DNA from 3 places in the Paenarthrobacter sp. A20 genome. Region 2 is predicted to be linked to each of the others. Evidence: riboswitches for the same ligand, from Rfam matches in the RefSeq annotation. Region 2 holds a riboswitch; each other region holds the start of a gene.

Region 1 (10,523 bases), 220 kb from region 2:
AGGGCAAGGCCCATCCAGGCCATGTGGTCTGCGTGATACGGCTCGGTGGCGCTCATGTCTCAATGATAGTTTTGGGGGATGCGCACACTCGTCGTGGACCACCCGCTGGTCGCTCACAAGCTCACCGTACTGCGGGATAAGAACACCCCTTCACCGGTCTTCCGGCAACTCACTGAAGAACTCGTCACCCTCCTGGCCTATGAGGCCACCCGCGAGGTCAAGACGCAGCCAGTCGAGATCGAGACCCCTGTCACCAAGACCATCGGCACGGCCTTCACCAAGCCCACGCCGCTGGTGGTCCCCATCCTGCGCGCAGGCCTGGGCATGCTTGAGGGCATGACCAAGCTGGTCCCCACCGCTGAGGTCGGCTTCCTGGGCATGGCCCGCGATGAAGAAACCCTGGACATCATCACCTACGCCGAGCGCCTCCCCGAGGACCTCACCGGCCGCCAGATCTTTGTCCTGGACCCCATGCTCGCCACCGGCGGCACCCTGCGCGAAGCCATTAAGTTCCTCTTCAAGCGCGGAGCTTCCGACGTCACCTGCATTTGCCTGCTGGCTGCTCCGGAAGGGTTGTCCAAGCTGGAAGAAGAGCTCTCCGATGCCAACGTGAAGATCGTCCTCGCGTCGATTGACGAGAAGCTCAACGAGAAGTCGTACATCGTGCCCGGCTTGGGCGACGCCGGGGACCGCCTCTACGGGGTGGCCGGCTAAGGGGAGACCCCTACCGGTTTCCCACATCTTTGGCTGTGCCGCGCTTGTAGTAACTGCGGTGGGCTCACGGGCAGCCATGCTCTGACTTTTACTTGCTTGCCAGTTCACGCCGGTGGTGCCATGACCCTAAAGCGGCGCCCATATCCCTCGTCATTCTGAGCCTCTAACTTGTGTCTGCTTATGGCAGACTAAGTGGTCCTGAATATGGTTCCCGTCACGTTTCGTGCCCTGAGTTCACTTCCATAGCGGGCGGACCCTCCTCCCGAATTGTGATGGGGGACGAATGCGATTGAAACAATTCGCTGCACTCGCTAGTGCTTCGGCCATAGTCATTTCTCTGCTGGGGCCAGCGGCTGCGCAAGCCAAGGAACATGATAAGACCGGAAAGGAAACTGCCGAGACAGCGGCCGCTGTTATCCAGGAGGCCGTGGTCTCCGCGGGCCAAGACTCGGCTGCTGCCGTGCAACCGCACGCAGAGTCGTCCGATTCGGTAACAACTAACGTCAGGGAATCGACCGTCGAAGTTTCAAAGGACGGAGGAGATGGCACTGCATTGCTGGACGGAGGCGCCGACGGGTTGCAACTCTCGTTGGAACTGCCGACGAGCGGTCAGGCAGACGATGCTGCAGTGGCCGAGGATGGTACAACCGTCTTTGCGGACCCAAACAGACATACAGACGTTGGAATTCAAACGCTTGAAGACGGCGCCGTTCGGGAATTGACGGTCATAAATGACCGGCAAGCGCCTACCCGCTACGACTACAAAATTGATGCTCCTGAGGGCGTAGCCCTCACGCTGGCTGACGGTGGTGCTATTTCAATCAAGGGCCTGGATGGGTCGGATCAGGGCATGATCCTTCCAGCTTGGGCGGTCGATGCGAACGGCACGGCAGTGAGAACCCATTATGAGGTGTCGGGGAATACCGTGACCCAAGTCGTGGAACATAACACGCCAGGTCTCGCATACCCAGTGGTCGCCGATCCAAAGGTCTACTACGCATGGTGGCAGCTATTCAGTTGGTCAGAATGGGCTGGAACAGCTACTACGGCATGAATCAGCTTTCCATTGAGCTTTCTGGTTGGGGACGCTACGACGCTATCTTCAATGCTGGTCAATTCTTGAGCTCGGGTTGGAACCTTCTCCGAACGAAACATTCATCATGGATGTTTACAGCGTCCATGTGGCAGCAATGGGAATGCCATGTGCTTGGAGGGATGGCTGAATGGGGAACCTTCGACTTAGAGTACGAACGTTATTCAAATCCAAATTGGCGAAGCCGGATTGGAATGTGGCCCATATCCCAGACCTGTAACTGGTAGCCAAAGGAGGACTTGGCGATGCCGAGACATGCCGTGCATAAGTGGGTCCTGCTGGGAACTACGCTGTTTCCGTGGGCACTCGGATCCTACGCCGTCTACGTCACTTCGGCGCAGTTTTCCGGTCTCGGCATCTTCGAGTCCTACCGGGCATTTGAGGCCGGTTCCAACCTAGGCAATGCCTTGTGGTTCCTTCTTTGGACAGGGATCTCTGCTGCGGTGTGTTGGTTTCTTGTGCGAAGACCGGGCCCCATCGGAGCGGTTCAATCCGGGTGTCACGCACTATACTGCTACGGCACTCCGGCCGCCCTACTGGTTTTTCCAGACGCAGCCATGGGTTTCGCGGTTTCGCACGTCCGGGCGTTCACAGACGACACTGTCTTGCATTCGCCCGTGGTCGAGTTTCTTGTTGTCAGCGGCATGGGGGCTTTGGCCTGCGCTTTCGTCATGTCCCTCGTATTCAAGATAAAGAAGCCGCGTCGTGAGGCTTAGGCTGCCGAAATCAAAGACCCCTACCGGTTTCCGCCATGCCCCGTTAGCCTGTGGCGCATGGACTGGAAACTTGAACTGGTATTTGTCCCTGTCTCCGACGTCGATCGCGCGAAGGACTTCTACGTCAACAAGGTTGGTTTCAACGCCGATTTCGATGAGCGTCCCATGGACGGAATCCGTTTCGTGCAACTGACTCCTCCGGGTTCGGCGTGTTCCATCGCCATCGGGGAGGGGCTCAGCGATGCCCCTCCCGGTACAGCCCCCAGCCTCCAAGTGGTGGTGGCGGACATCAACAAAGCGCACGAGCAACTCAAGGCCAATGGTGTGGACGTGAGCGACATCGACATCCAGGACTGGGGCCACTTCGTCTACTTCGCTGATCCTGACGGCAACAAGTGGGCGGTGCAGTACCTCCCGCAGCGGCCCAACGGCTAAGTCACACTTCAGCACCACCCCATGAGCGTGCGGCAGGATGGAACCATGAGCCATCCTGCCGCACCCGTGCTGACTGTCCGCGCCGTCCTCTTCGACATGGACGGAACACTGGTGGACTCGACGGCGGTGGTCGAGCAGGTGTGGCTTGAGTTCGCCGAGCGTTACGGCTTGGATTTCAACGAAATCCTGCGCACGTCCCACGGTGTCCAAGCCGGCGACACAGTGCGCCGCTACGCTCCCGCGGGAGCCGACTTCGCAGCGCTGACGGCCGAACTTGGCGAGATGGAGCGTTCCCGGACGGACGGTGTGATCGCGCTTCCCGGTGCCGAAGCATTGCTGGCCGGCCTTCCTGATGATGCCATCGCCTTGGTCACCTCAGCAGACCGCATCCTTGCCGATATCCGCATGCAGGCGGCCGGGCTCACCATGCCATCCACTGCCGTGACTGCAGAGTCCGTCACCCATGGCAAGCCGCATCCGGAGGGCTATCTCAAGGCGGCGGCGCTCCTGGGAGCCGACCCGGCCGACGTCGTGGTTTTCGAAGACGCGCCTGCCGGGATCGCTGCTGCGTGCGCCGCGGGGATGCGGACTGTTGTGGTGGGCAAGGCCGCTGCCAGGCACAATGCGGAGCTGGAGCCGGGCATGTGGCGGATTCCGGACTACTCGGCCGTGACGGTCACCGCTGTGAAGGACGACGACGGCGGGCACCTCCTCACGCTGACCCTCTAGTACCGCCGGGTTAAAGACTGTTCCACGCGATAAACCGGGCGTAGGCTGTGCCCATGTCTGCGATGCCGGAGGCGTACGGTGCTGCACTGGAGCGGGCCATGGCCCACGCCGGTGACTGGCTTGCGTCGGTCCCAACACGTTCAGTCCGTCCGTCCTCCGATGCCGATCAGGTAGCCAAGAGCATCCTGTCGCGTTTGCCGGAGGAAGCCACCGATGCCGCCGAGGTAGTTGACGAGCTCGCCGCTCTGGCTGAGCCAGGCCTGATGGCGATCCAGTCCGGACGGTTCTTTGGGTGGGTCATGGGCGGAACCCTGCCCGCAGCCATGGCCGCAGATTGGCTTGTTTCGGCGTGGGACCAGAATGCGGGGCTTCGATTCGCCACACCGGCGGCCGCCGCCATCGAGGAATCAGCGGCCGCGTGGCTGCTGGACCTTCTCCACCTTCCGGCAAGTGCCGACGTCGGATTCACCACAGGCGCCACCACCGCTAATTTCGTGGGGCTGGCGGCAGGGCGGCAGTATCTGATGGACGAGGCGGGCTGGGACTTGGAGGCCCTGGGGCTGACCGGCGCCCCTCGCATCACTACCTTTGCAGGCAGGGAGCGCCACGCTGCAGTGGATCTGGCGTTGCGGTATCTCGGCTTGGGGGCGTGCGTCCCCGTAGACGCCGACGAGGAAGGACGCATTCTCCCCGACGCGCTTGCCGAGGCCATGGACCAGCAACCCGGACCGTCGCTGGTCTGCCTGCAGGCGGGCAACCTGCATTCCGGCGCCTTTGATCCCATGGAGGAAGCCATAGCCGTGGCCCATGATCGTGAAGCCTGGGTGCACGTGGATGGTGCCTTCGGTTTGTGGGCGGCCGTCAGCCCGACGCTGCGGGCCCGCCTGGCCGGAGTGGAAGAAGCAGATTCCTGGGCCACGGATGCCCATAAGACCTTGAACGTCCCCTATGACTGTGGTTTGGCAATCGTCGCCCGCCCGGAAGCTTTGAGGCGTGCTTTCAGTGTCCACACGAGTTACCTCATTGCCACGGATGCCGGACCGGGGGATCCTTTCGAGAAAGTGCCTGAGATGTCCCGCCGTGCCCGGGGTATCCCTGTATGGGCAGCCCTGAGGCAACTGGGCCGCAACGGGGTGATCTCCATGGTGGAGCGGCTCGCTGCAAATGCCCGTGCCTTGGCCGAAGGACTCGCCGCGATCCCGGGAGTCGAAGTGCTCAACGACGTCGTGTTCACGCAGGTCTCGGTGAGCTTCGGCAGTGATGACCGGACACACCGTGTCACGCAACGGTTGATGGCCGAGGGCGCGGTGTGGATGTCCGGGTCCTCGTGGCGTGGACGTGAAATCCTCAGGATTTCGGTGAGCAACTGGACCACGGACGCAGGGGATGTTGCTGCGTCCATCGCCGCGGTTCGCGGCGCGGTGCAGGCTGAACCGGAGTCCTAGCCCACCACGTGGGCCGCGTGGAGGACGACGAACACCACGGCAGCGGACACCGCGGCCCAGCCAACTAAACGTCCCACCAGCCCTGTCACCGCGGACGCCGCCGTGGGTGGAGGCATGCGGCCGATGTCCCGGCGGAGCTCCCTGAAAGGAACCCGCCCCCTGCCAAGATCGCGTCCCAGGCGCGCTACGCCGCGCAGGTCGGCAAGCGCGGTGCGTACGACGTCGACACTTGAGGTGGGATCGTCGGTCCAGTCAACGGGGACTTCGTGAACGCGCAAACCACAGCGTTCGGCGATCACCAGGAGTTCGGTGTCGAAGAACCAGCCGTCGTCCGTCGTGTGTGGAAGGATGCGGTGCGCGACGTCGGCGCGGACGGCCTTGAACCCACACTGGGCGTCGGAAAAGCGTGCCCCAAGAACCACGTGCAGCAGGAAGTTGTAGCTGCGGGAGATGAATCCGCGGTGGGGACTGCGGGCCACCTGCGAGCTCCGTGCCAGCCGCGTGCCGACGGCGAGATCCGAATGGCCCGAGAGCAGCGGTGCCAGAAGGGGAGCGAGGGCCGACAAGTCCGTGGAAAGGTCTGCTTCCATGTAGGCGAGCATGGGTGATGGCGAGAACTGCCAGACGTGGCGGAGTGTGTTCCCGCGACCCCTTTGCTGGAATCGAACCACTCTCAGTTCAGGCAGTTCACGGGCCAAGCGCTCGGCGATCCTCAGGGTGTTGTCTGTGCTGCAGTTGTCCGCCACCGTGATCCGGAAGGTATGCGGAAAGGAGTCTGCAAGGTGTCCGTGCAGCCTGCGCAGGTTCTGTTCCAGGCGGTCTTCCTCATTGAACACGGGAAGGGTGACGTCCAGGACCGGGACGGCAGCGCGGGTGTCAATGGGGGAGCATCGGGTTTGTGGCCCCGCTTGGGCAAGGCCCTGCTGTGTGGTGCTTAACGCCGCGCCACCGAAGCGCGCCGAGTGGAACCGTCGTGGTGGAGCGCTGGTAGATGGGTCTGTGAGCGTCATGTTTCCAGAATGGGCCCGCCGATTAAGAGGGCTTTAGGTGGAAGCTGTGACCCCACTGTGAACCATGGACGGCACCTGTGAGACGCGAAAACCGCGCCGTTTCCCGCCATCCGCTCCAGTGGGTACTGGTGCGAACGGCGGGAACCGGCGCGGTGATCAAGCAGTCTGGCTTAGTACCAGTTGTTTGCCAGGTGGAAGCCCAGGGCGGCCGACGGGGATCCGTAGCGTTCCTTGATGTAGTTCAGGCCCCACTTGATCTGGGTCTGGTAGTTGGTCTGCCAGTCAGCACCCGCGGTTGCCATTTTGGTAGCCGGCAGCGACTGGACAATGCCGTAAGCACCGCTGGAAGCGTTGGTGGCGGTGGTCTTCCAGTTGGATTCCTTCTCCCACAGGGTGTTCAGCGCAGTCATTTCGCTGGCGCTCCAGCCGTAGTTGCCAAGGATGCTGGCAGCGTAGGCCTTGGCGGCGGCGGGGTCGTCCACGGCCTTCGGGGCGGCGGCCGCAGCTGCGGCCTCGGCAGCGGCGGCGGCAGCAGCGGCGTCGGCGGCTTGCTTGGCTGCAGCGTCAGCGGCGGCCTTCTCAGCAGCGGCTTGGTCGGCTGCGGCCTTCTCGGCGGCTGCTTTTTCAGCAGCGGCTTGGTCCGCTGCGGCCTTCTCGGCTGCAGCCTTTTCGGCAGCGGCCTTGTCCACGGCAGCCCTGTCAGCGGCGCCCTTTGCGGCGGCTGCATCCAAGGAAGCGGAGATTTCAGCTGTCTTGTTGTTGCTGACCTGGGCATTCGCCTGGGTCTCTGCAACGCGGCTTACCTCGGGGAGGGTCAGGGCGGCGTTGGCAGCAGTACCGAGCGATGCAACGCCCAGCGCAGCGGCTACAACACCGGCAACAACCGACATGCGGTGGCCGGACTTACCCTGGCGGGCAGCGTTCTTGAGGACAGCCTGCGACTTGGTCAACGGTGCGTTGTGCTCATCGCGGTGACGCGCGGAAGGGCGCGTCTGATCATTGAATTCAGACATGTGTGATTACCTCTCAGCGCCTGCGGAGTTAGCTGTCGGGTTCGGATGAGGTCATCCGGCCGCGCATCACGCTGCGGCTTCACCCCAAGGGTCCGGCATAAATGCCTGGGCCCGGAGACTCTGGGTCCCCCGTCTCTGCCTCGGAGTAAGAACGGACTCCGGGAAGTGGCAGAGCTCGGCGCATCCCGGATGCGGGTCAGTTGGGGCGACCCACCCTTTCGACGGTACAGGAGGAATTCGCAGAAGTCACATTTAGGTAACAGAGATCACGACGCCGGTGAGTCGCCTTGCTGACTTCGTTACATCTGTTCGTTGGCGACAGCGGGGAGTCGAAGGGCGAATTCCGTGCGCCCCGGCCGTGAGGTCACTTCCACGGTGCCGCCGTGCGCTTCCACGATGGATTCAACGATCGACAGGCCCAGTCCGGAGGTGCCCTCAGACCCCGATCGCGCGGCATCGGCGCGGGCAAAGCGGGAGAAGATCCGGCCCTGGAAATCCTCTGGAATGCCGGGCCCGTTGTCCGTCACGGTCACCACAGCGCTGCCATCGGCAGAGAGCATGACGCCGGTGACCACCGTGGTGCCGGAGTCGGTATGTTTACGGGCATTGGAGAGAAGATTGGCAAGGACCTGGTGCAGCTGCGTAGCGTCACCCCGGACCGTGACGGGCTCATCAGGCAGTTGAAGTTGCCAGATGTGGTCCGGTGCCATGACTTTCTCATCGCTGACAGTTTCGATCACCAACTGGGTGAGGTCCACGTCCGTGACCTTGACCGGCTGGCCTTCATCCAGCCTGGCAAGGAGCAGCAGATCCTCCACCAGGGTGGTCATCCGTTCGGACTGGCTCTGGACGCGTGACAGCGACTTTCGGCCGTCATCGGTGAAGTTCTCGGTCATCCTCAGCAGCTCGGTGTAACCGCGGATGGCCGTCAGCGGCGTTCGGAGTTCGTGCGACGCGTCCGCGACGAACTGGCGCACTTTGGTCTCGCTTTCCTGGCGCGCTTCCAGGGCATTGGAGACGTTGTTCAGCATCTGGTTGAGGGCATGGCCAACGCTGCCGACTTCCGTTCCGGGATGGGCGGCCGACGGCGGTACGCGCACAGCAAGTGCCACCTCACCGGCGTCGAGGGGAAGGCGCGAAACTTTGGTGGCTACCTCGGAGAGCTGCTCCAACGGCCGCATGGTCCGCCGGATGATCACTGTTCCCGCGAGGCCGATGATGACCAGACCGCCCAGGGAAACCAGCACCATGGTCCACACCAGTGAGGCCTCGGCGCTTTGCTTGTCCGCGAGCGGCAGGCCCGTGACGATCACATCGCCATAGGCGGTCTCGACAGCCACCAGCCGGTAGTCCCCGTTGGAGAGGGATCGGTCCGCCGGATCACTGTTCTTGGGGAGGGCCAACAGTACTTGCTCGTCGTCCGTAGAGAGCGACACACGATTGCCCTTGGCATCGATCAGGCCCGAGCTGCTCACAGTTGAGCCGTCGATCCGGGCGTTCAGTGTCCCAGCGGCCTGCCCGCGAGCCTCCAGCGGGTCAGGCCTTCCGGATCCAGGAAAGTTCGACGGCGGCCTGCCGAAGTCATTCGCGCGGCTGGACGCCTGCTCCAGCTGCCTGTCGAGCTGCCTGTTGAACACCATGTCCATGGAGGCGTAGCTCACCACGCCCACTGCCCCGCAGATGGCGACCAGCAGGGCCATGGCCACCAGGACCAGCCGCGTGCGCAAGTGCCAGGTGGAGGGGTTGAGCCAGCTGCGACCGGACGTCCTGGCCACTCCTGAAAGTGTGCTCAACGCCTAGTCCGCGGGTTTGATGACGTAGCCGGCGCCACGGATGGTGTGGATCATCGGCGGATGGTTGGCCTCGATCTTCTTGCGCAGGTATGAGATGTAGAGCTCTACGATGTTGGCCTGTCCGCCGAAGTCGTAGTCCCACACCCGGTCCAGGATCTGGGCTTTGCTGACCACGCGTTTGGGGTTTTCCATGAGGTACCGCAGAAGTTCGAACTGGGTGGCGGTGAGGGGAATGTCCTCCCCGGCACGGGTGACTTCGCGGGTGTCAACATTCAGGGTGAGGTCGCCCACCACCAGCTCGGCAGTGTCCATGGCGGCCACGCCGGAACGCTGGACCAGGCGGTGGAGGCGCAGGAGGACTTCCTCCATGCTGAAGGGTTTGGTGACATAGTCGTCGCCGCCGGCCGCCAGGCCAACGATGCGGTCCTGCACAGCGTCCTTGGCGGTGAGGAAAAGCGCGGGAACTTCGGGGGCGAACGCTCGGATGCGGTTGAGGACCTCCACACCGTCGAATCCGGGCAGCATGACATCCAGAACAAGGACGTCGGGCCGGAAATCCTTGGCGAGCTTCACAGCCTCGGGGCCGTCGCCGGCAACTGCTACCGACCAGCCGGCCATTCGCAGGCCCATGCTCATGAGTTCGGCCAGGCTGGGTTCGTCATCCACCACCAAGGCGCGGATAGGTGAGCCGTCCGGGTGGGACAGTTGGGGGAGATTGTTGGTCATGGAATGCGAGGAGGCCATGGGACAACTCTCTGTTCTGCGGGTTAGCGACCGCTTTGCCTGTCCTGTGAGGATGCTGTGAAGTCAACACTAGCGAGGTGGGAGTCCGGAAGCCGTGAGCCTCGAGGAATCCCGTTTCTACGGCTTGTAGCAGATTTTCGGCGGAAAATTCCCGAACGGGGCCCCCGGCGATTGGACAACAAGTGTTTCAGATCGTGAGATTCCGCAGCTGGGTACTTCCCGGGAATGCCGATGCACATCATGCCCGATTGGCCGAAGAAAATTCAGTGGATGGCGAATATTTCTTGTCTCAGTCGAATGAAATGGCGTTCATTTATCACAACCGCTGAATTGTGATTTACGGCACAATAGACCTCTCCGTCTCAAAATGTGGACGGTTCGGCGCTTTGTTACTTGCGTGTTGCCATTGTTACGTTGCACACTTCCAATGTGAACAAGAACTCAACAGCACCTGCAGCCGCAGCAACCTGGTCCAGCACACCCGCTGGCCATGATGACCGCTGTTGTCGAATGCAAGCCTAACTTTCCACCCCAAGAAGTTTCAGGCATTCGCCCCCTAGCCCAGCGTTGGGCGCCCATCCCCAAACTCATTGCGGGGACAACCAGCATTCGAAGCCGCGATGACGGCTATTCACTTTTGAGGTAAGCACTCCATGTCAGTTGCATCTGGATACGTCCACATCTCCGTCCGTAACGCCAACAAGGCCGCGTCGAACGCAGGGCTCCGGCCCGGCTTCGGCAACCGCCCCGGCTACGCCCCCGCCCAGCAAGGCACGGGCCAGCAGGCTCCCGGTTATGTTCCACAGGGTTACAACCCCAACTCCTATGGCC
Region 2 (10,523 bases):
TTCCAGGTCTGCCGTACGGTGCGCAGCAGCCACCATTTCGCGCGTGGGGCCGCCACCGCCGTCGCCATAACCGAAAGGCACCAAGGACATGGTCCCCCGGCCGTGGTCCCGGTAATTGCGCTCCGCGTGGGCCAGTTCGCGGCCGTGCAGTTCAGCGTTGTACGAGTCGACCGGCGGGAAGTGCGTAAACAACCGGGTTCCGTCGATGCCTTCCCACGTGAAGGTGTGGTGCGGCATCCGGTTGACCTTGTTCCAGGAAATCTTCTGTGTCAGGAACCAACGGGAACCGGCTTCCTTGACGATCTGCGGGATGGCGCCGGAGTAGCCGAAGGAGTCAGGCAGCCAGGCTTCCTGGCACTCGACGTCGAACTCCTTCAGGAAGAAGCTCTTGCCCTCCACGAACTGGCGGGCCATCGCCTCGCCGCCGGGCATGTTGGTGTCCGATTCCACCCACATGCCGCCTACGGGAATGAACTGACCGGCTTTGACCTTCTCCCGGATCCGGACAAAGAGCTCCGGGAAGTACTCCTTGATCCACGCCATCTGCTGGGCCGAGGAACAGGAGAACACAAAATCCGGATCCTCGTCCATGAGGGCCACCACGTTGGAGAACGTCCGGGCACACTTGCGGATGGTTTCACGGACCGGCCACAGCCAAGCCGAGTCGATGTGCGCATGGCCGGTGGCCAGGAGCTGGTGCGCGGATGCATACGCGGGACGGTCCAGGACCACTTTCAACTCCTCGCGACCTGCCGCCGCGGTCCCGGCGACATCGTCCGGGTCCATAACGTCCAGCATCCGTTCCAGCGCCCGCAGGATTTCATGGCGGCGGGGAAGCTCAGTAGGGAGTTCATGCATGAGGCCGCTGAGCGTCCAGATGTCCTGGTTCAGTTCCCAGACCGTTTCGTTCAGCTCTGCCATGGCGATGCGGCCCAGGCGGTACCGGGGATCGTCGCCGGAGGTGGCCTTATCCCCTAACGGTGTGGGTGCAAAGGACCAGCCTTGCGCAACGTCCGGGTTGGCGGCGGCCTCCACATAGAAGTCGACGGACAGTCCACCACCCAGAAGTTTGAGCGGGACGTGGAAGTTCCGGGGGGAAATCGCTTTGATGATGCTGCCATCGGCACGCCAGGCAGTGCCTTCGCACTGGAATCCGGGGGCGTCGCTGTTGAAGCCGAGGTCCACGATGATTTCCACCGACGTGGAATCGGCCATGCCCCAGTCCTGCGGAACTTCGCCCTGAAGGTGCAGCCACTTGGTGCTCCAGGCCTTTCCCCAGGGGGCGCCGTGTTCCTGGGGCGTGAAGAGCTGGCGGATGGCCTCCGCAGCCGGCACGGGCTCACCCGGAGCATCCCAGCTGCTGAGCTGCAGCGGTATGGCCCTGCCGTAAATGGCCGGAAGAATGCGTTCCCGAACAAATCGGTCAAGACGCTGTTCAGTGATCCGGCGGTCGTCGTGCAATTAATTCCCCTTTGGGCTTCAGCTGAATAACAAGGTTGGCAGCCCCGCCCCGGATGTGCCGGGCACGGGCGGCGATTCTGGGGTCGCCGCGCTTCCAATCGATGGATAAAATCTACGTTGTTCCAGCTTAATAGCCAAGTGATTGCCTGCTATCCCCCGACGACCTGCCGCTCCGATTCGACTGTTTCCCCGACGATCCTGTCCCGTCCGGCGTAGACGTTCAGACTGTGTCCGCGGCTGAACCCCGCCAGCGTAATTCCGGTTTCCTCCGCCAGGTCCGCCGCGAGGCTGGACGGCGCACTGACGGCGGCCAGAACAGGAATGCCGGCCATGGCAGCTTTCTGGACGAGTTCAAAGGATGCCCTGCCGGATACCTGGAGCACTGTGCCCCTCAACGGCAGCATTCCTGCACGCAAGGCCCAGCCCACCACTTTGTCCACCGCGTTGTGCCTACCCACATCTTCGCGGAGGCACAGCAGCTCGGTGGTGCCGTCGTCGTGGATCCTGAAGAGGCCGGCAGCATGGACGCCGCCGGTCTTGTCGAAGACCGCCTGCGCCTCCCGGAGGCGGTCCGGCAGAGCTGCAAGCGCCCTGACCGGGATGGTGACGTCGTCTTCCTTGGGACTGTGATGGGAGGACTTGCGGACGGCGTCGATGGAATCAGTGCCGCAAATCCCGCACGAGCTGGACGTGTAGACGTTGCGCCCGGTGTCAGGCCTCACCACGTCAGGCCTGAGCTGGGCGTCCACCACGTTGAAGGTCTGCACACCGTCTTCGTTCTCCCCCGCGCAGAACCGTTCGGAGATCAGCTGCGAAGGTTCCCACACGATGCCTTCCGAGACAAGGAATCCCGCCACGAGGTCGAAGTCGTCCCCGGGGGTGCGCATGGTGACGGAGAAGGACATGTCCCCCAACCGGATTTCCAGGGGCTCCTCCACTGCCAGCACGTCCTCCTTGAAGCGGACGGGATGCTCCAGTGCCTGTGGCGAGCCGTCCAGGACAAACTTGTGCACCTTGCGGCGCTGCGTCACTCGTCCCATGTCAGGATCCGTTCTCTTCATTCTTGACGAAACGCACGGTCATGGCCTTGTAGCCAGGGGTGTTGGATTCCCGGGCCACCAGCTCGCGGTGCACCAATGCGTTGGCTTCGGGGAAGTACGCTGCGGCACACCCCTTGGCCGTGGGGTACCCGATGAGCCTGAACTTGTTGGCACGCCGTTCCGTCCCTGCGAACGTGGAAATGACATCCACCAGGTCACGGTCCTTGAATCCCAAATCCTCGATGTCTCCGGGGTGCACCAGGATGACCCGGCGTCCATCGGAAACGCCCCGGTACCGGTCATCCAAGCCGTAGAACGTGGTGTTGTACTGATCGTGGCTGCGGACCGTCTGCAGGATCAAGTGACCGGCAGGGGCTTCCAGGTACTCAAGTGGCCGCACCGAGAACCGCCCCTTGCCGATGTCCGTGGCGAAGGTGCGGGTATCCCTGGGCGGGTTGGGAAGGACAAAACCGTTCTTGGTCCGGACCCTGGCGTTGAAGTCCTCAAAGCCCGGAATGACCCTGGCAATGTGGTCGCGGATCACGTCGTAATCCTCTGCCATGGCCCGCCAGTCGACGCTGTGGTTCTCACCCAGTGTCGCCTGTGCCATGCGGGCCACGATCACCGGCTCGCTCAGCAGGTGATCTGAGACCGGCTCCAGCCGGCCCTGCGTTTTATGGATGACGGACATGGAGTCTTCCACCGACAGGAACTGCTTTCCCTTGGGGTGTTTGTCATCCGTGTCCGTCCGCCCCAGCGTGGGAAGGATCAGGGATGTCTTGCCGTGCACCACGTGGGCGCGGTTGGGCTTGGTGGAAATGTGGACGGTGAGCCCGGCGTTCCTCAGCCCCTGTTCCAGGGCCGCCGTGTCCGATCCCGCGGCTGCGAAGTTTCCGCCCATGGACACGAAGACCTTCACGTCTCCCTTTTCCAAGGCGTGCTGGGTTTCCACGGAGTCATAGCCGTGGTCGCGCGGCATGTGGAAGCCGAATTCGGCGTCCAACGCGGCCAGGAACGATTCCTTGGGTTTCTCCCAAATGCCCATGGTCCGGTCACCCTGGACGTTCGAGTGTCCACGGACGGGGCACGCACCGGCCCCGCGCTTGCCGAAGTTTCCCTGGAGCAGCAGGAGGTTGATGATTTCCCGCAGGGTATCCACCGAGTGCGGCTGCTGGGTCAGTCCAAGGGCCCAGCAAATAATGGTCGCCTTGGACGCGGCCATCATGCCGGCAGCCTTGGTGATTTCTTCCCTGGTCAGCCCTGTTGCCCGTTCTGTTTCGTCCCAGTCCAGCACCGAACGCGCTTCCCTGTAGGCCGCGAACCCTTCGGTCTGCTGCTCAATGAAGGAATGGTCGACGACGGTGCCCGGGTTTCGCTTCTCTTCCTCCAGGAGCAAGTGGCCCAGCGCCTGGAACAGCGCGAGGTCGCCACCGACCTTGATCTGCAGGAACTCATCCGCGATGGTGGTGCCGCCGCCGATGACGCCGTTGAGGGATTGCGGATCCTTGAAGTTCAGGAGGCCGGCCTCGGGGAGCGGGTTGACGGCTACAATCTTTCCGCCGTTGTTCTTGCAGTCGCGGAGGGCGGACAACATGCGGGGATGGTTGGTTCCCGGGTTCTGGCCTACTACCAGTACCAGCTCAGCGTGGTGGATGTCCTCCAGGGAAACAGTGCCCTTGCCGATGCCGATGGTTGGGTTGAGCGCGCTCCCGGAGGATTCATGGCACATGTTGGAGCAGTCCGGCAGGTTATTGGTGCCGAGGCTTCGTGCAAACAGTTGATACATGAAGGCCGTCTCATTGGCCGTCCTGCCGGAGGTGTAGAAGACGCACTTGTCCGGCGTGGTGGCGTTGACGTGCTCGCCGATCAGGGCGAATGCCTCGGTCCAGCTGATGGGCGAGTAGTGAGTGTCGCCCGGTTTGATGACCACGGGTTCCGACAATCTTCCCTGGCTCCCCAGCCAGTACTCCGTCTTATCCTCAAGGTCGGCCAGGGAATGTTTCGCCCAGAATTCGGCACCGACGGTCCGGGTGGTGCTTTCCTCGGCGATCGCCTTGGCCCCGTTCTCGCAAAATTCAGCGGGACTGCGCCTTCCGGTTATGGATTCCGGCCATGCACACCCGGGGCAGTCAAAGCCATCATGCTGGTTGACCCTGAGCATGGACCGGACCGTGCGGGCCACCCCGGCCTGGGCGTATCCCCGTTCAAGGGCAACGGTGACGGCTTTAAGGCCTGCCGCAGCTTGTTTGGGCGGATGGATTTGCAGGTCATCTTCGTTGATGTCCTGTTCGGGAGCATGCCTGTTCATGAGTCCATCATTGCACTTTGTGGGCACCGACCAGGAGGCTGGCCCCGGCCCTCATGCGTCTAGGGCACTCCAGTCCACCGGACCTGGCGGGGTCTTCTTTTGGCTCCGCGGCGGCGCCTTGCGGGGCTTGTCTTCAGGTGTCTTCGGCGCGGGCAACGGTTTGCCCCACGGCAAGGCAAAGGCCGGGACCAGCTCGCCCAGTTGGACTCCATGCGGCGGTACCACCATGACCCCGTCCGCACCGGCCAGGCCACGCATCATTCCCGGGCCAGCATGCTGTGCCGGCGACGCCAAGCCATACACCAGTTTGAAAGGCATCAGGCGGGTCCGTCCGGGCTCCGCGTCGATCATCGCTCCACAAGGAACTTCGCCCACTTCCTGGAGGCTTCCGTGGCCCAAGGCAGCCAGCAAGGGCGCCCCCAGGGTAAATAAGGCCATCATCGCGGCAAGCGGATTTCCAGGCAGACCCAGGACGAACCGGCCATCGGGCAACTCCGCCAACACGGCCGGATGTCCAGGCCGCATGGCAATACCGTCGATCAGCAACCGGCCACCAAGTTCTGCCACCGCCCGCCTGAAGTGGTCAGTCCCCGAACGCCCTGTCCCGCCGGTCGTAATGACGACGTCGGCAGGCGGTTCAGTTTCTGCGTACGGTTCGTCTGCGCTGAGTTCCTCGGGGGACGGCTCGGTGTCCTGAAGTGCGGCGAGCCACTCCCCATAACTGTCGCCCACCCTGAGCTGCTCCCCGGCGATACCGCCCAGGAGTTCCACCACGGCGCCGAGTTGCGGGCCGAAGGTGTCCCGGACCTGTCCAGGCCGCGGGATACCTTGGGCCACCACCTCCGAACCCGTCAAAAGGAACCTGACCAGTGGTTTGCCCATGACTTCCACGTGATCCAGGCCTGCCAACGCTGCCAGCGCGATGTGCGCCGGGTTGAGCACTGTCCCGGCTTTGAGCAGGACATCACCCTCGGCTGCCTCTTCTGCAGCCCTGCGGATGTGTTGGCCGTTGCGCGGCTCCCCCGGTTTGGCGGTGCCGCCCAACGCAAGGACCGGAAGGCCGTCGTCGTCCGTAGTGATGACGCCACTCTCGCTGCGCAGCACGGCTTTGGCCCCGGGAGGTATCAGCCCACCGGTAACAATGGGACTGGCTTGGTGAGGCGCAAGCCTCTGGCCCGGCTCACTGAGTATCCACGGGCCGCTACCATTGACGGCCCAGCCATCCATGGCGGAAGAAGCATAGTGGGGCATGTCCTGCACTGCCAGGGCATCCGATGCCAAGGTGCGGCCAAGGGCAGACCCCAGCGGGACCGGGCCTGGCGGGATGGGAGCAGCGCCATCGAACGCGCGCTGCCGAGCCTCATGCCACGTGTGTGCCGCGTGATGGCCCTCGTTGGGGGCCTGGGTCATTCGGCGCCAGCCCCGGACTCCGAATACTCTTGGGCAACTTTGCGGGCCAGGTCCAAGGCAGCGTTCATGGACGCGTCGTCGCTGGCCTGGCCAATGCCGCGGGCCATGCCGGCGGCGTATCCGGCGATGAACGTGGTCAAGGGTGCGGCGGGGCGCACCACTGAATGCGCAGCAACGCCAGCCACTGCCAGGACCTCGTTAACGTCCACTTCAACGCCTTCAAGCTCAAACGCCTGCAGCAATGTGCGGCACCATTCCTCGAGCGTCTCTTCCTGGCTCTTCACGTGCGCCTCCAACTCGTAGTCAATGCCCAAGGCCGCTGCGTCCTCCCACGTGTCCACGTCATCCGTAGAGCCTGCGGGGACGGCAACGTCCAGCACATTCAGCCTAGCAAGCAGCCGGAACACTGAAGAGTTCGTTAACCCGGAACCTTGCGAAGCTACGCCTACCTCCCGTTCCATGGCTGCGGTGCTGTAGGCGCCCAGCAGCGGTTGCTTCCGGCCGTCCGCGGAGACCGCCATGGCCCCCTCCACCCCGGGCTGTGAGGCAAGTGCTTCCCACAGGAGTGCAACGCCACGGGAGGCATGCGGCATATCGCAAGCCAGGACAAGCGTCCACGGAGCGCCCATGCCGTGGTTCTTCAACGCGGCCAAGCCCGCTGCAATCGCAGCGGCCGGACCCGCGTACGCCGGTTCCTCCCGCGCCCTCAGCACATTGTCCGGTAGCAGCACACCGCCGGATCCTGAAGCATCGGGCCCTACGACTACCACGGCTGCGGCACCCCGGACTGCCTGCAGGGCATGCGAAAGGAGCGACGCGCCGTCGTACGTCAGCGACGGCTTGGGCACGCCTCCGAGGCGGGTGGCCCTGCCTCCCGCCAAAATCACGGCGTTGAACTCCATCCGCCCAGATTACCCGGACGTCCGGAGGTCAGCAGAAATCGATCAGGCAGCGGATTCCGGCAACAGGAACGGGTCCCAGTCCGGCGCAGGTTTCTCGAGTTCTTTGATCTGCCACATGGTTCCCTGGGGCACGCCGGGCTTGAAACGGAGTTTCCAACCCATTTCGGCCAGCGTGTGGTCGCTCTTGGCGTTGTTGCATTTCAAGCACGCCGCAACCAGGTTTTCCCAGGAATCCGCGCCGCCCCTGGACTTGGGGTGGACGTGGTCTATGGTGTGGGCTGTTTTCCCGCAGTAGGCGCAGTGGTGACCGTCGCGGCGAAGGACCCCGCGGCGACTCACGGCAGTAATCCTGTTGTACCGGGGACGGATGTAGCGGTTGAGGAGGATCACGGATGGTCGTCCGAGAATCTCCTGTGGCCCGACGACAGGCTCGTCGCCTTCGGCCACAACGCTAGCTTTCCCAGTGAGCACAAGGACCAGCGCCCGGCGGAATGTTATTACCGCCAGCGGTTCATATCCAGCATTCAGAACGAGTGTGCGCATGCACGTACCTCTTCACGGCCGCACCCGTCAGGGGCACGAGGGCCGGCTGCCCTCTGCTTGTACGGGCTGTGGATCGACAACATAAGGGTAAGCACTTATATGCCGTATCCACGAATCTTTCTGCCGTTTCGCCTGCGGTGTCGGCAAGAGTTCATGCGCGGTTAAAGCAGAACACCCCGCCGGCCGGAGCCTGCGGGGTGTTCATGATGATGTGGGATCAGCCGTTGACGCGGATGAAAACCGGGCCGGAGCCGACGTTGACGCTGAACAGTGCCGTGGTGGATCCGTTCCATCCACCATGGACTGCCATGCCGTTGCCAACGTAGACGGCGATGTGGGCCTGTCCAGCCAAACCACCGTTGGCGTAGTAGGCGAGGTCGCCGGGCTGCGCTTCTGCTGCACTGACCGTGCGGCCCAGGGACAGGTAACCAGCGGGCCAGTCGTGGAAGTTGATGCCAACGGCGGCCAGGGAGTTGGTCACCAACATGGTGCAGTCCTGGGTGACGCCAAGCTGTGCGTAGGCGGCAGCAGCGATTGCTGCACCAAGGCCGCTGGCAGCTGCCGGAGCCTTTGCCGCCGGAGCCGCAGTGTTGACGGCGACCGTAGCGTTGCCGGACGTTGCTGTGCTCTCCGTGGCCGCCTTGGTTTCAACCTTGGCCGGAGCCTTCTTCACTACCGGAGCCGGAGCTTCCACCGTGGTGACCACGGGGCGCTCGTAGGAGATGGCAACCGTGGAGTCCGCAGCGATGGTCGCCTGAACTACCGACTGGACGTCAAGGGTGGACGTCGAGGTGGACTCGCGGTCCACCTTGGTCTCGGCAGCGTTGGCAGCAACACTACCGGTCAGGACCAGGCCTGAAGCTGCGGCAATGACTGCTGCCTGGCGGCCAACGCCACCGGCGTTGTCGCTGACGGCCTTGGCGATGACGGCAAGCGAGCTGGTCTTGGGGGCCTCAGCGCGATGCCGTGCAACTTTGTTTGCACTGGTCATGGTTTTCTCTTTTCATATCCGCATGCAGTTGGGGTACACGCGGCTAATCGGCGCGCCAGCACTTGGGGGGCATGCTGGCGAACCTCGAACCGGATTGTTTCTAGCGGAGGGTGAAGAAGGAGGACGTGCCGGTGGAGGCAGCTGAGTGCAGGAGCGTGCCCTGGCCCGGGTTCAAAGCGCTGATCATCATGCCGTTGCCAACGTAGATGCCTACGTGGGCTCCGCCGTTCTGCATGACCAGGTCACCGGGGGCCGGAGTGCTGGTGGGCTTCATGGCCGTCCAGGCGTTGACGCGCGGGATGCTGATGCCAGCCTGTGCGTAGACCCACTGGGTGAAGCCGGAGCAGTCCCATCCGTTGGGCGTTGTGCCGCCCCAAACGTACGGGTGGCCAATGCCGGTGTAGGCGATGGCAGCGAGGCCGGAGGCCGCGGCGCTGGAAGCAGCGTCCTTGGCTTCGGACGACTTGGCGGTGACAGCACCTGCTGCGTCCTGCGTGCCGTTTGCAGTGGCCCGCTGGGTGGTCTGCGAAGCGCGCTGGATCTTGGGGGCTTCCTTGGTGGCCACAACGGGGCTTTCAAAGGAAACGGTAGCTGTGGGCTCCGCGGTGACGACGGCGGTGGTAACCATCTGCTGGGTGCTGGAGGCTTCCGACTTGGAAACGTCGGTGTCAGCTGCCTGTGCCGGCAAGCCGACGCTGAGGACGAGGCCTGATGCTGCTGCCAGAACGACGGCCTGGCGGCCAACGGTACCGGCATTCGATGAAACAGCCTTGGAAAGCGTGTTCAAGGGGTTCGTACGAACCGATTCGGCGCGGTGGCGCGCAGGGGTAGTGCGTGATGACACGTAGGTAGCCTCTCCCAATGCCTGCGAGGTGAGCTGTCGGATTCGGATGGGAGTCATCCGGCCGCGCTGCTTCAAGGAAGCTTTGCGACTTAACCCCAAGGCCTTCTTTCGAAGACCAGAAGTGGTTCCCCCGCCCCTGCCAGACGATTTATGCGAACGGACCTCGAGTGGTGGCAGAGCTAGGCAATCCACTCAAGTGCACCGGCCCCCTAAAAAGCCGATGCGCTTTGTACGGTACAACAGTTGAACGCGAATGTCACATTCAGGTCACGGGGTGTGTCACGAATGCGAGAGACAACCATCAACTGGCCCTAGAGCCAGCCCATGGGGTCGACAACTTCACCATTGACCTGGACCTCAAAGTGGAGGTGGCAGCCGGTGGAAGCGCCTGTGGTGCCGCTCAGTGCGACCGTATCGCCGCGGCTGACCGTCTGGCCCACCTTGACGGTGAAGGATGACAGGTGGTTGTACGTGGTTTCGAGGCCATTCCCGTGGTCTACCACCACGCGGTTGCCTCCGCCGTACTCGTGCCATCCAGCAAAGGTGACCTTGCCGCTGGCTGCCGCATGTACGGCGGTGCCGCACTGAGCCACGAAGTCCTGGCCGCGGTGGAAGTCGCCGGCGCCGCCCGTGAGGGGGCTGACGCGGTAGCCAAACGGGGAAGCTGTGGTCAGCGTGTCCAAGGGGCTGGCCATGGTGCCCGCCGACGAGGCCCGCTGAATGCTGCCCGCGGACTGCGCACTGAGCAGTTGCTTCAGCTTTCCGTCGGGGTCGGCTGCAGTGGCAACGGCAGCGCGGCTGAAGTCGATCTTGGCGGATGCGGCTGCGGAAACCTCGGGCTGGCTGCCACCGGCGACGGCAAGGGCCGACTCGGTTTGGCCTGATTCCGAGGTGGCCATGACGGGGCTCGTGGCCGGCAGACCGACAGTCAGGGCGAGTCCGGTGGCGGCAAGCGCAACTCCGGCCTTCTGCCCGACGCCACTGGCTGCGGCAAAGTCGGCTACCTGGCGCAACGGGCTCTTAC
Region 3 (10,523 bases), 650 kb from region 2:
CGGCCACGGCTACGGCGCTGGGGGCGTCGGTGTCGCCGACGGATTGTCCGACGGCGCGCAGGGCCATGCCCCACAGCGCGCCCGAGGTGCCACCGGCTTTGTCCGCCCAGGCGTCGGCGGCCAGGTTCAGGGCGGTCCCTGCCCCTGCACCGCGTTCGACGGCGTCTGCCGCAGCAGCGACGGCGGCGTGGATTCCACGCTCCATGCCGATCCCGTGGTCACCGTCGCCGGCGATCGCGTCGATCCGGCCGAGTTCTTCCACGTTGGCGTCAACCACGGCTTTGGCGGCGTTGAGGGCCGCGAGGATGGTGGGCGCTGCGGTTTTGGACTCTTTGCTGGCGTCCGGGATCACGGATTGCTGCTCGGCGGCCATGGTGAGCTGGTCGGCGTCGAGCGCTTGAGCGCTGACCGCACCGCGGCGGAAAGCCGGGGCGTCCGCGGGTGCGAGCCAGAGTTCCTCGAGCTCGGAGTCCAGCCAGAACAGTGTGAGGGAGGTGCCGGCCATGTCGAAACTGGTCACGAGCTCGCCCACCTGCGGGTCCACAGCCTCGATACCGGCCTCGGCGAGCAGCTGGGCCACGCGGCGGTAGACCACGAACAGCTCTTCGTATTTGACGCTGCCCAGGCCGTTGAGGATCGGGACCACCCGTGCGCCGTGCACGGAAAGGGCGTCCGGGATCTCGGCAAGGAGGTCCTTGACCAGCAGTTCGGCGAGTTCATCCGCCGTCGGGATGTTCGTCTCGGCAATGCCGGGTTCGCCGTGGATGCCCATGCCCACTGCCATGCGCCCTTCGGGAACGGAGAAGAGCGGGTGGTCCGCGCCCGGGAGCGTGCACCCGGTGAACGCGACGCCGAAGGAACGGGTGCGGTCATTGGCGCGCTCGGCGATCTCCACCACAGCGTCCATGGAGTAGTCGGCCTCAGCGGCAGCGGCCACCACCTTGAAGACTGTCAGGTCCCCGGCGATCCCGCGGCGCTTGTGTTTCTCGGCCAGGGGAGCCGAAGAGATGTCGTCCGTGACTGCGATGCTCCTGCAGTCGATGCCCTCGGCACGGAGTTTTGCCTGGGCCTGGGTGAAGTGCAGGACGTCGCCGGCGTAATTGCCGTAGCCCAGGAGTACGCCGCCGCCGTTATCCGCTGCCTTGGCCACGTTATAGACCTGCTGTGCCGAGGGTGAGGCGAATAGGTTGCCCATCGCCGCGCCGTGCGCCAGGCCCTGGCCAACCAGCCCGGCGAAGGCCGGGTAGTGGCCGGAGCCCCCGCCGATCACCAAGGCGACCGAATCCGGCGTCGACCGCGTGCTGCGGGCAACCCCACCGGAGACGCGCCGGACCCACCGGCTGTGCGATGCGACGAAGCCTTCGATCATTTCATCAGCGAAGGCTGAGGGCTCGTTGAAGAGGCGGGTCATGGGGTATCTCCTGGGCTGTACTGAAGGGTGTGAAGTGTGGTGGTTGTGCCCTCCCTGCTGGAAGGGCACAACCTGCTTGTGGTGGTTACGGCTCCGCGTGCTGCCCGGCCCCTTGTGGGTCCAGCGCCTCGGCAGGCGTGCCAGCAGATGCCTTGCCCTGCTTGCTGAGGGTCACCATGAGGATGGAGGAGAGCAACATGAAGCCGCCGACGACGAACATCGGGACCGTGTAGCCGCCCGTCAGATCCTTAAGCCAGCCGGTGATGTAGCCGGCGCTGAAGCCCGCCAGGTTGCCCACCGTGTTGATCAGTGCGATGCCTGCTGCTGCGGCTGCGCCGGTGAGGAACTGCGTGGGGACGGTCCAGAAGTTCGGCAGGGCAGCGAAGATGGACATGGCCGTGACCGTGATGACGGCGATGGTTGCCGCGGGGGATCCGGCAAACAGCGCCAGAGGGATGCTGACACCGCCGATGAGGGCCGGAAGGGCGATGTGCCAGGTCTTCACGCCGCGCTTGGTGGCGTCCTTGGACCAGAAGTACAGGGCAAAGGCTGCCGGCAGATACGGAATGGCCGTGATGAGTCCCTTCTGGAACACATCGAACTTGGTGCCGTAGAGGCCTTCGAAGCCGGCGATGATGGTCGGCAGGAAGAAGCCCAGCGCGTACAAGCCGTAGATGAAGCCGAAGTAGATCAGGGAGAGCATCCAGACGCGGCCGTTGCCGAACACCGTGCGAACGCTGACGTGCTTGTTGCTGGCGGCGGTTTCCTTCTTTTCCTTTTCGAGGGCGCCGGTCAGCCAGGTCTTCTCTTCTGCGGTAAGCCACTTGGCCTTGGAGGGGTTGTCTGCCAGGTAGAACCAGGCGATGATGCCGACGATGATCGCGGGGATGGCGACTCCGAAGAACATGAAACGCCAGCCCTCGAGGCCAAAGAACATTCCGTGCTGCTGGATCAAAGCGCCTGCGAGGGGAGCACCGATCACCGTGGTGAGCGGCTGCGCCAAGTAGAAGAGGGCCAGGATCTTGCTGCGGTGCTTGGACGGCACCCAGAGGCTCAGGAAGAGGATGGCGCCGGGGAAGAAGCCGGCTTCTGCCACACCCAGGATGAATCGGAGAATGTAGAGCTGCTCAACGTTGCCCACCCAGGTGAAGAGCAAGGACACGATGCCCCAGCTGACCATGATGCGGGCCAGCCAGCGGCGGGCGCCGAACTTGTGGAGGGCCAGGTTGCTGGGGATTTCGAGCAGGATGTACCCGATAAAGAAGACTCCGGAGGCGAAGCCGAACTGTGCCGCTGAGAGGGCGAGGTCGTTATTCATGCCGTTGGGGCCGGCGAAAGAAATGGCGGTGCGGTCCAGATAGTTGATGAAGAACATCAGGGCGACGAACGGCACAAGCCGGACTGCCACCTTCTTAATTGCGGATTTTTCGACCACCGATTGTGTGGTGTCCACATTGACTCCTAGATGTTGGTGTCCCTGCGGATCCTGCACTGGATGCGCCGGGCTGGTTCGTGGCATGGCCGGCGGGGATCCGGCGATGGCGAAGCTTGTGATTTAAACCATAGGACTGGATTCTAAATTGGTCAACCGGTTGACTGGTTAAAGTTTTTTGGGCGCTGACTAGTCGCCGCAGGGATTGGTCATCCGGTTGCTACGCTGTGAAGGTGTCAGCGAACTCAGCAGCAGCGGCCCACATGACGGCCGCGCTTGCCCCCATGGAGCAGGGCTCCGTTGTGTCCGAAGTAGCGGAGCGCCTCCTTGCCTACTTCACGAGTGGAGACATCGCCCCCGGCACCCGGCTTCCGGCAGAGCGGCAGTTGGCGGCTTCACTTGGTGTTGGACGTTCGGCCGTCCGCGAGGCCCTCGCTGCCCTGGAGATCCTCGGGATCGTGATCGTCCGTCCCGGCTCGGGAACGTACCTGCGCGACGGTGTCTCCGAACTTTTGCCGCGGACGCTCAGCTGGGGGTTGATGCTGGGGGAGCCGCGGACCCGCGAGCTGGTGGAATTGCGCAGCGGACTGGAAGTTCAGGCTGTTGAGTTGGCGGCCCTGAGGGTCACGGATGAAGCCTTGGAACGGATGCGGGCCGACCTTGACGTCATGGAGAGGAACCTCGACGACCTCGCAGCCTTCGTGGAAGCCGATGCGGCCTTCCACCGCGAGATCGCCGCGGCCTCCGGCAACATGGTCCTGGAAGAACTCCTCCAAAGCATCCGCTCGCTGCTGCGGATCTGGGTGGACCGGGCACTGACCGATGAAGGCCACGCCGAGGCTGCCCTGCGCGAACACACTGCCATCTACGAGGCACTTGTTGCCCGGGACGCGTCCGCCGTTTCACAGAACATGCGCTCGCACATGGCTACGGCATCGCGGCGCCTGTTGGCGGGCTTCGACGCAGCCCAATAATCTCCCGCCAGACGGCGAATAATGCCAATGCCTGAGCGGAACATTGCCATCAAATGCCATCCCGCGAAGGGGATTCCGGCTCAGGTCCCCCGAGACGTGGTGGCGGGATTCGAACCCGCGTGCGCTGCTTTGCAGGCAGCTCCCTGGCCTCTCGGGTACACCACGTGCAAACGACACTAGGCGCCTGGGCGCAGCCGGATCAAAGTTCATTTCGCAGGCTTTCGCAGGGCTACGAAGCGTTGCCGCAGGTTGCTGCCCGTGACCTCAAAGCTGTCAAATGCGACCCCATCCCCGCGGCCGTACACGGCCCAACAAGCGGTGGGCGGTCAGAGGCTGTGGTTCGCCCTTCGAAGCGGCTGTGCTCGTTTCTGCGCCGCCAGCCTGCTCACACCCGCGGCAATCACAAGTGTGAGGATTGCCGCTGCCATGTGGGTGTAGAGCAACAGGTGCACGGAGCCACCGCTGGGAGCGGCCCCTGCTGGCACTTCTCCCAGGACCTGGCCGCTGTGTAAGTGGTCCAGCAGTCCGCTGCCGGCAAAGAAGCCACCGAATGCGACGAAGCCGAAGTGAAGCAGTTGCTGCGCCAGCCCGGAAAACAGCAGCAACAACAGCGGCCCGTGCACCCAACGGGCAATGAGCTGGGCGGCGAGTGCAGCCAGCGCAGCGAAGGCCAAGACGACAGGTATGGCCGGAGCGCTGCCGCCCGCGAGCATGTGCGCTGCGAGTCCCAGAACCACAGCCACGGGCCCGGCAATCCAGGCCCACTTGTCCTGCACAGGAGTTTCGCGCATCGCCATCCTTCCCTCCCCACAGGCTAAGCGGAGGAGGCGGCTGGCAACAGGGGCCTAGGCGAGCAGCGTGTTTACCAGACGTGCCGCTACTTTTGCTGTCCTGGAATCAATGTCGAACTCCGGATTCAGTTCCGCGACGTCCAAGTGCACCAGCTTCCCGCTCGCAGCGACCTGACGGCAGATTGCGCTGATCACCGGCAACGGCACGCCATATGCGGCAGGCGCGCTCACTCCGGGCGCCACGGATGCCGGCATGACATCCAGGTCGATCGTCAGGTACAGCGCGTCAACGCCAGCCAGGAAGCCGGCAACAAATACCTCCACGGCCTCCGGGGAGCACAACTCATCAAGCATGTACTTCACGCCCAGCCGGTCTGCGGTGTCGAAGAGTGTTCGCGTATTGTTCGGCTCCGAAATGCCCACGACGGCGTACTGGAGTTCGCGCCCGGCGGCCGCTTCAGCGTGGGCCATCTGAAGGAACGGCGTACCCGAGCTCGGCGTGGGTTCATCGCGCAGGTCAAAGTGGGCGTCCAGGTTCAGCACGCCCAGTCGCTTCCCACGAACGGCTTCAGAGCCGGCTACGCCCAGGTAACTGGCAAACGCGGTCTCGTGGCCGCCGCCCAGCACTACAGTGAGGTTTCCGGCGTCGAGCAGTCCCGAAATGGCGCGTCCGGCGCGCTCTTGGCCCGCTTCCAGTGAGTCGTCCTCCACAACCACATCGCCGGCGTCGAATACGTCACGGTCAAGGTGGAAAGCCAGCGGACCCAGCGCCGAGCGGATGGCGGCCGGTGCCGCCGCGGCACCCACGCGGCCCTTGTTGCGGAGGACTCCGGCGTCGCTGCAGAACCCAAGTACGACGGCGGGACGCGATGCCGTTGCGGGCGCGGGCGACGTCAGGGGTGCTACAGCCTGCCACCACCGGCGGTGCCCGGCACCGTCGCCGTCAAAGCGGCCGGTCCACGGGGTGGGGCTGACATCTACGGCGAGGGTGGTTTCCATGCTTCAAGCACACCCGAACGGGCACGCGAAAACCAGCCACCCCGCACCGCGCGTGTCTGAAACCCCGGATTTCCCTATTTGACCCCGAGCAGCTCTTCCACGGTTCCGATGCCGAAGAACAGCAGGAACGCGGCAGCCACAGCCCACATGAGCGGGTGGACTTCGCGGGCACGGCCTTGGAACGTGCGGATCAGGACGTAGGAGATGAAGCCGGCGCCCAGGCCGTTGGCGATGGAGTACGTGAACGGCATCAGGGCGATGGTCAGGAACGCCGGGATGCCGACGCCCCAGTCCTGCCAGTCGATCTTGCCCACCTGGGAAACCATCATGAAGCCCACGACAACCAGTGCCGGGGCAACGGCTTCGAACGGAACCAGGTTGATCAGCGGCGTGAAGAACATGGCCACCAGGAACAGCACTCCGGTAACGATCGAGGCGAGGCCGGTGCGTGCGCCTTCGCCGATGCCCGCTCCGGATTCAACGAAGATCTGGTTGGACGATACGGACGCGCCGCCACCGACGATTGCGCCGAGGGCGTCAACCTGCAGGACCCGGTCCACGTTGGGGATGTTGCCGTCCTTGTCCACGGTTCCGGCCTCGTTTGCCAGGCCCACCATGGTGCCCATGGCATCGAAGAAGATGCTCAGGAGGATCACGAAGGCCAGCAAAGCAGCAGCGATGAAACCGAGGTGCTCGAACGCGCCGAAAGGGTTCGCCTTGCCGATCAGGGACAAGTCCGGGGCGCCCCATTCGGAGAGCGTGGGCGCCACGAGCGACCATCCGCGCGGGTTGACGTTCTTGCCGTCAAAGCTCGGGCCGATGTGGAGCGTGAATTCAAGGATGGCTGCCAGGGCGGTGGAAACCACGATCCCGATCAGGATGGCGCCGCGGACTTTGCGAACCACCAGGGCGATGGTCAGGATCAGGCCCACCGCAAAAACCAGGGTGGGCCAGCCCATGAGCTTGCCGTCCACGCCCAGCCCCAGGGGAACCGTGGTGCCGGCGGCGTCCGGGATGCGGCGCACGAATCCGGCATTGACCAGGCCGATCAGTGCAATGAAGAGACCAATGCCCACCACGATTGCCGTCTTGAGGGCTTCTGGAACGGCTTTGAACACCGCAGTACGGAAACCGGTGAGCACCAGGATGAGCATGGTGACGCCGGAAAGCACCACGAGGCCCATCATGTCCGGCCAGGTCAGTCCGGGGTGTGAGGCCACGGTGACGGCCACGAACGCGTTCACGCCGAGCCCCGTTGCAACGGCGAACGGGTGCTTGGCCCACGCGCCCATGAGGATGGTCAGGATGCCCGCCACGAAAGCAGTAGTGGCTGCGACGGCCGTGAAGCCCAGGGACGCTCCGCTCGAGTCCGCTCCGGAGAGGATCAGGGGGTTCAGCACCACGATGTAGCTCATGGCGAAGAACGTTGCGAAGCCGCCACGAATTTCCCGGGAGTACGTGGATCCACGTTCAGTGATTTTGAAGTAGCGGTCGACTGCAGAACCTTGTTTAAGCATGAAGGACTCCGGGGATCGAGGGGAGTGTGCTCTCAAATCCTATGCGGTCGGATACGGGCGCCCCGGACGATTCGCCTAGTCTGTAAGGAAGCCAACACTAGGAGAAACCGCCCCATGCGTACCATCCGCCCGCTTCTGGCCGCCGTCGTTGCTGCCCTCGCCTTCGCGTCGGCCTTGCTGTTTTCCGCGGCTCCGGCGTCCGCCCATGACGTCGCCGAATCCACCACGCCGGCCAACGGTGCCAGCGTGACTGTCGTCCCGGCGTCGGTCTCCATCACGTTCAACAACCGGCCGCTGGCCATCGGTTCGGGCGTAACAGTCACGGCGGGCGGCGAAAACTGGGCAGACGGTCCCGTGGAAATCATTGACAACCAAGCTGTCCAGAAGCTGCGCGAAGGCGCACCCGCGGGCGAGTACACGGTGGTCTGGCGGGTCGTCAGCAGCGATTCGCACCCCATCGAGGGCACCTTTACGTTCACGGCAGCCGGAGGCGCGACGTCGGCAAGCGGTTCGGCGGTTGCCTCACCGTCTGCTTCGGCTCCTTCAGCCTCGGTACCGACGGCCGGTACCGGTGCGCCGGGAACGGGCACCAGCGAACCGGCCGCGGATGCCTCCCAGCCGTTCCCGTGGAGCATCGTGGGACTGGCCGTTGTTGCTATCGGACTCGTTATCTTTCTGGCTGTTACGGCACGTAGGAAACTCGCTGCTTCCAACGACGCGGATGGCGAGAATCCCGCGGAATAACGGGGTTTTCTACGTACCTGCGAATATCTCGAAACGGTCACCGCGACACGCCAGAAGAGTAGTTCTCGTTACTTAAATGTGACTTCGGCGTGATCATCGCGTACGGTTGTACCTGTGCCTGTTCCACGTAGCGGGCACTTCCGGCCTGATTGCCTAGCTCTGCCGCAGTCCGGAATCCGTTCGCAGACAAACCTTACGGCAGAGACGGGGAACCCATTTTAGGTCGCTTTCGAGCGTGCCTTGGGGTGAAGTCACGAAGCTTCCGCTGAACAGCGGGGGATAGTGACCGGGTGACTCCCATCCGAATCCGACAGCTAACCTCGCAGGCATCGGGAGAGGCTCTTTCATGTCTTCACGCATTCTTCGCGGCCGTCGTAAGGCGGACAGCGTACGTCCTAATCCGTTCATCTCCATCTCCAAGGCAGTTGCCAGCAACGCCTCCGGCGCTGGCCGCCAGGCAGCTGTCATCGCAGCAGCCTCGGGCCTCGTCTTGACCGGCTCCATCGCCGCCCACGCAGCTGAAGCTCCGGTTCAGCGGGACTCCAGCCCCGCCACGGTCGCAGAGACCGCCTCCGAAGCTCCCACCCAGGTTGTTACCGCCGCCTCCACGGCGACCATCAACTTCGAGCGCCCTGCCGTTGCTTCCGTAGCGGCTCCGGTCATCGAGAAGCCGGCTCCCGTCGTTGAGGCTCCCGTAGCCAAGAAGGCAGCAGTCACCACTGCCGCTGCAACGGCTCCTGTCGCCAAGGCCGCAGCTGCCGCTCCGGCTGCTGCTGCTCCCGCTGCTGCTGCCCCGGCAGTCGGTGGCGTCAACGCAGCCATGGTTGCCTCGGCTTACGCCCAGATCGGCATCATGCAGGACTGCACCGCCATGGTGGAACGGGCTCTCGGCTCCGCAGGCATCCCTGTTGGTGACCTTGGCCCCATGCAGTTCATGAACTACGGCAAGGTCGTCAGCGACCCCCAGCCCGGTGACATGATCGTTCAGTCCGGCCACGTCGCCATCTACATCGGCAACGGCCAGGCCATCAGCGGTGGCATCAACGGCAACCAGACGGGCATCCACCCGATCAGCTGGTTGACCGCAACGGGTCCCCTGACCTACGTACGCGCTGGCGCATAAGCCTCACGCTTCAGTCCAAAGGCCGGTGTCTTTGAGGAATCACTCCTCGAAGGCACCGGCCTTTGGCGTTAAGTTTTGTGCGTAAAAGTTCCAGACATGGACGTACGACGGCGGGTAGGCGCGCCTTTGCCGCGTAGTGGGGCAGGGTGTGCCGGTTGGATCGGCTAGGCGGTGGCCAGGCCTGGCCCTGCCGGGAGGGCAACCTTGGAAGAGATCGCCTGACCCACTGCTTTGGCCTGCCGAAGGACTTCCTTGGGGGTGGGCGTAATGAGTTCGCCGACGCCTACAAGATGCATCCCGACTGCCCTCATGGCCGCGGCCAGGTTTTGGCCGATGGCAATCCCGAGTTCGGCCAGCATCCGGCGCAGCTGGCTCTGCGCACAGCGCGTGACCACGATGTGGTCGGCCAGGAGAACCCCGTTGGCGGTGTGGACTGCCCACTGGCGACGGGTGGATTCGAGGGGGCCGGATACGTGGAGTCCGGTTCTCAGCCCCGCAGTGGTCATGCTGGCGGCCAAACCGTAGCCAATCTGCTGTGACGGATCCGAGCCCAGGAAATCAAGGCGCACGGCGCGCGTGGTGCTGCGGACGTCCAGCTGATGGCTTGCCGCGTAGTTCCGCAAGTGGCGGAGGATCTCGTTGCGTTCCTTCATTGCAGCGGGATCGGCGGCGTCGCAGCGTTGAAGCATACCTGTATGGACCGACGGGCCCGTTGCGGACAACGCACCAAAGCCGTCCACGACGATGGAACCCACGCCATAACGGCTGAGCTCACTGGCAACTGCCAAGCCGGACAAGCCGGCTCCGATGACCACGGTGGTGGTGCGTTCCGTGGCGGAATCAGGCGTGAGTGACACTGCTTGGTTCCTCCTTGACGTGTGTGCCCTTCGGCATCGCGTGGGGTCGCGTCCGAGTTCCCCAAGCGGCCGCAAATAAATGGCCGGAGTGTGTCGTGAAACACGTTTGCCGGCCATTCGGTGACTCGAACACTACCGAACTTTTTCGGCCATGGATAGCCTCCCGGATGCGCGTGTTTGGGTTGTTCATCCGGAGCGCAAAATGGACCTCCGATAACCGAGCCCGGACCGTTATACACATAGCCCAAAGTCGCCTTGATTCGGCGTTGCCGACCGAGAATAGTGGGCCTTGGAAGGAGAAATTTCCAGGTTTCTCCTGCCCCGGCCATTGACAATGAAGCAGTCAGGGAATCCGACCCGGAAAACCTCTGGCAGAATAGCCGGAACATCAAGCAGTAGGTGGAGAGGCGGGCCCCAATGGACCAGCACGGCAGACACAGTGAAGAGCCACAGCGGGGCGACGACCAAGCTGTCGCACCAGGCGGCATCGTCGTTGGAGTGGACGGTTCGGAGCACGGTCAGTGTGCCTTGGTTTGGGCCGCGCGGGAAGCAGAGCGCCGGCAGCTTCCGTTGCACATCGTCACGGCCTACTCAGTGCCCATCTTCGCCGCATCAGGGCTGGACGGTGGCTACGCAACCGTGGACGATTCAGTGATTCGCGAGGGCGCGGATGCG

The links. Region 2 has a riboswitch for cyclic di-AMP ahead of J3D46_RS09740 (C40 family peptidase). Riboswitches for the same ligand answer to the same signal wherever they lie in the genome.
Region 1: it holds a riboswitch for cyclic di-AMP, as region 2 does, so the genes downstream of both, J3D46_RS08755 (hypothetical protein) here and J3D46_RS09740 (C40 family peptidase) in region 2, are expected to answer to the same signal.
Region 3: it holds a riboswitch for cyclic di-AMP, as region 2 does, so the genes downstream of both, J3D46_RS06750 (NlpC/P60 family protein) here and J3D46_RS09740 (C40 family peptidase) in region 2, are expected to answer to the same signal.

Annotation. Positions count from the first base shown of each region.
Region 1 is NZ_JALJWH010000001.1:1,818,914-1,829,436, forward strand. Features, by position in the region: gene J3D46_RS08720 (nucleoside deaminase) at 1-56, opposite strand, end outside; gene upp (uracil phosphoribosyltransferase) at 79-714, shown strand; gene J3D46_RS08730 (hypothetical protein) at 998-1,768, shown strand; gene J3D46_RS08735 (VOC family protein) at 2,581-2,958, shown strand; gene J3D46_RS08740 (HAD-IA family hydrolase) at 3,004-3,687, shown strand; gene J3D46_RS08745 (aminotransferase class V-fold PLP-dependent enzyme) at 3,741-5,132, shown strand; gene J3D46_RS08750 (glycosyltransferase) at 5,129-6,142, opposite strand; gene J3D46_RS08755 (hypothetical protein) at 6,313-7,155, opposite strand; cyclic di-AMP (ydaO/yuaA leader) riboswitch at 7,159-7,346, opposite strand; gene J3D46_RS08760 (HAMP domain-containing sensor histidine kinase) at 7,455-8,948, opposite strand; gene J3D46_RS08765 (response regulator transcription factor) at 8,952-9,692, opposite strand; gene J3D46_RS08770 (winged helix-turn-helix domain-containing protein) at 10,346-10,523, shown strand, end outside.
Region 2 is NZ_JALJWH010000001.1:2,040,035-2,050,557, reverse strand. Features, by position in the region: gene J3D46_RS09775 (glycoside hydrolase family 38 C-terminal domain-containing protein) at 1-1,461, opposite strand, end outside; gene fdhD (formate dehydrogenase accessory sulfurtransferase FdhD) at 1,611-2,501, opposite strand; gene J3D46_RS09765 (FdhF/YdeP family oxidoreductase) at 2,503-4,809, opposite strand; gene J3D46_RS09760 (molybdopterin molybdotransferase MoeA) at 4,861-6,219, opposite strand; gene J3D46_RS09755 (NTP transferase domain-containing protein) at 6,216-7,121, opposite strand; gene J3D46_RS09750 (HNH endonuclease) at 7,164-7,664, opposite strand; gene J3D46_RS09745 (NlpC/P60 family protein) at 7,882-8,655, opposite strand; gene J3D46_RS09740 (C40 family peptidase) at 8,756-9,499, opposite strand; cyclic di-AMP (ydaO/yuaA leader) riboswitch at 9,504-9,685, opposite strand; gene J3D46_RS09735 (M23 family metallopeptidase) at 9,811-10,523, opposite strand, start outside.
Region 3 is NZ_JALJWH010000001.1:1,387,049-1,397,571, forward strand. Features, by position in the region: gene J3D46_RS06710 (dihydroxyacetone kinase family protein) at 1-1,411, opposite strand, end outside; gene J3D46_RS06715 (MFS transporter) at 1,497-2,864, opposite strand; gene J3D46_RS06720 (FadR/GntR family transcriptional regulator) at 3,077-3,817, shown strand; tRNA gene J3D46_RS06725 (tRNA-Cys) at 3,912-3,982, opposite strand; gene J3D46_RS06730 (hypothetical protein) at 4,144-4,608, opposite strand; gene hutG (formimidoylglutamase) at 4,663-5,607, opposite strand; gene J3D46_RS06740 (NCS2 family permease) at 5,682-7,124, opposite strand; gene J3D46_RS06745 (copper resistance CopC family protein) at 7,239-7,868, shown strand; cyclic di-AMP (ydaO/yuaA leader) riboswitch at 8,019-8,211, shown strand; gene J3D46_RS06750 (NlpC/P60 family protein) at 8,215-8,991, shown strand; gene J3D46_RS06755 (FAD-binding protein) at 9,156-9,848, opposite strand; gene J3D46_RS06760 (universal stress protein) at 10,266-10,523, shown strand, end outside.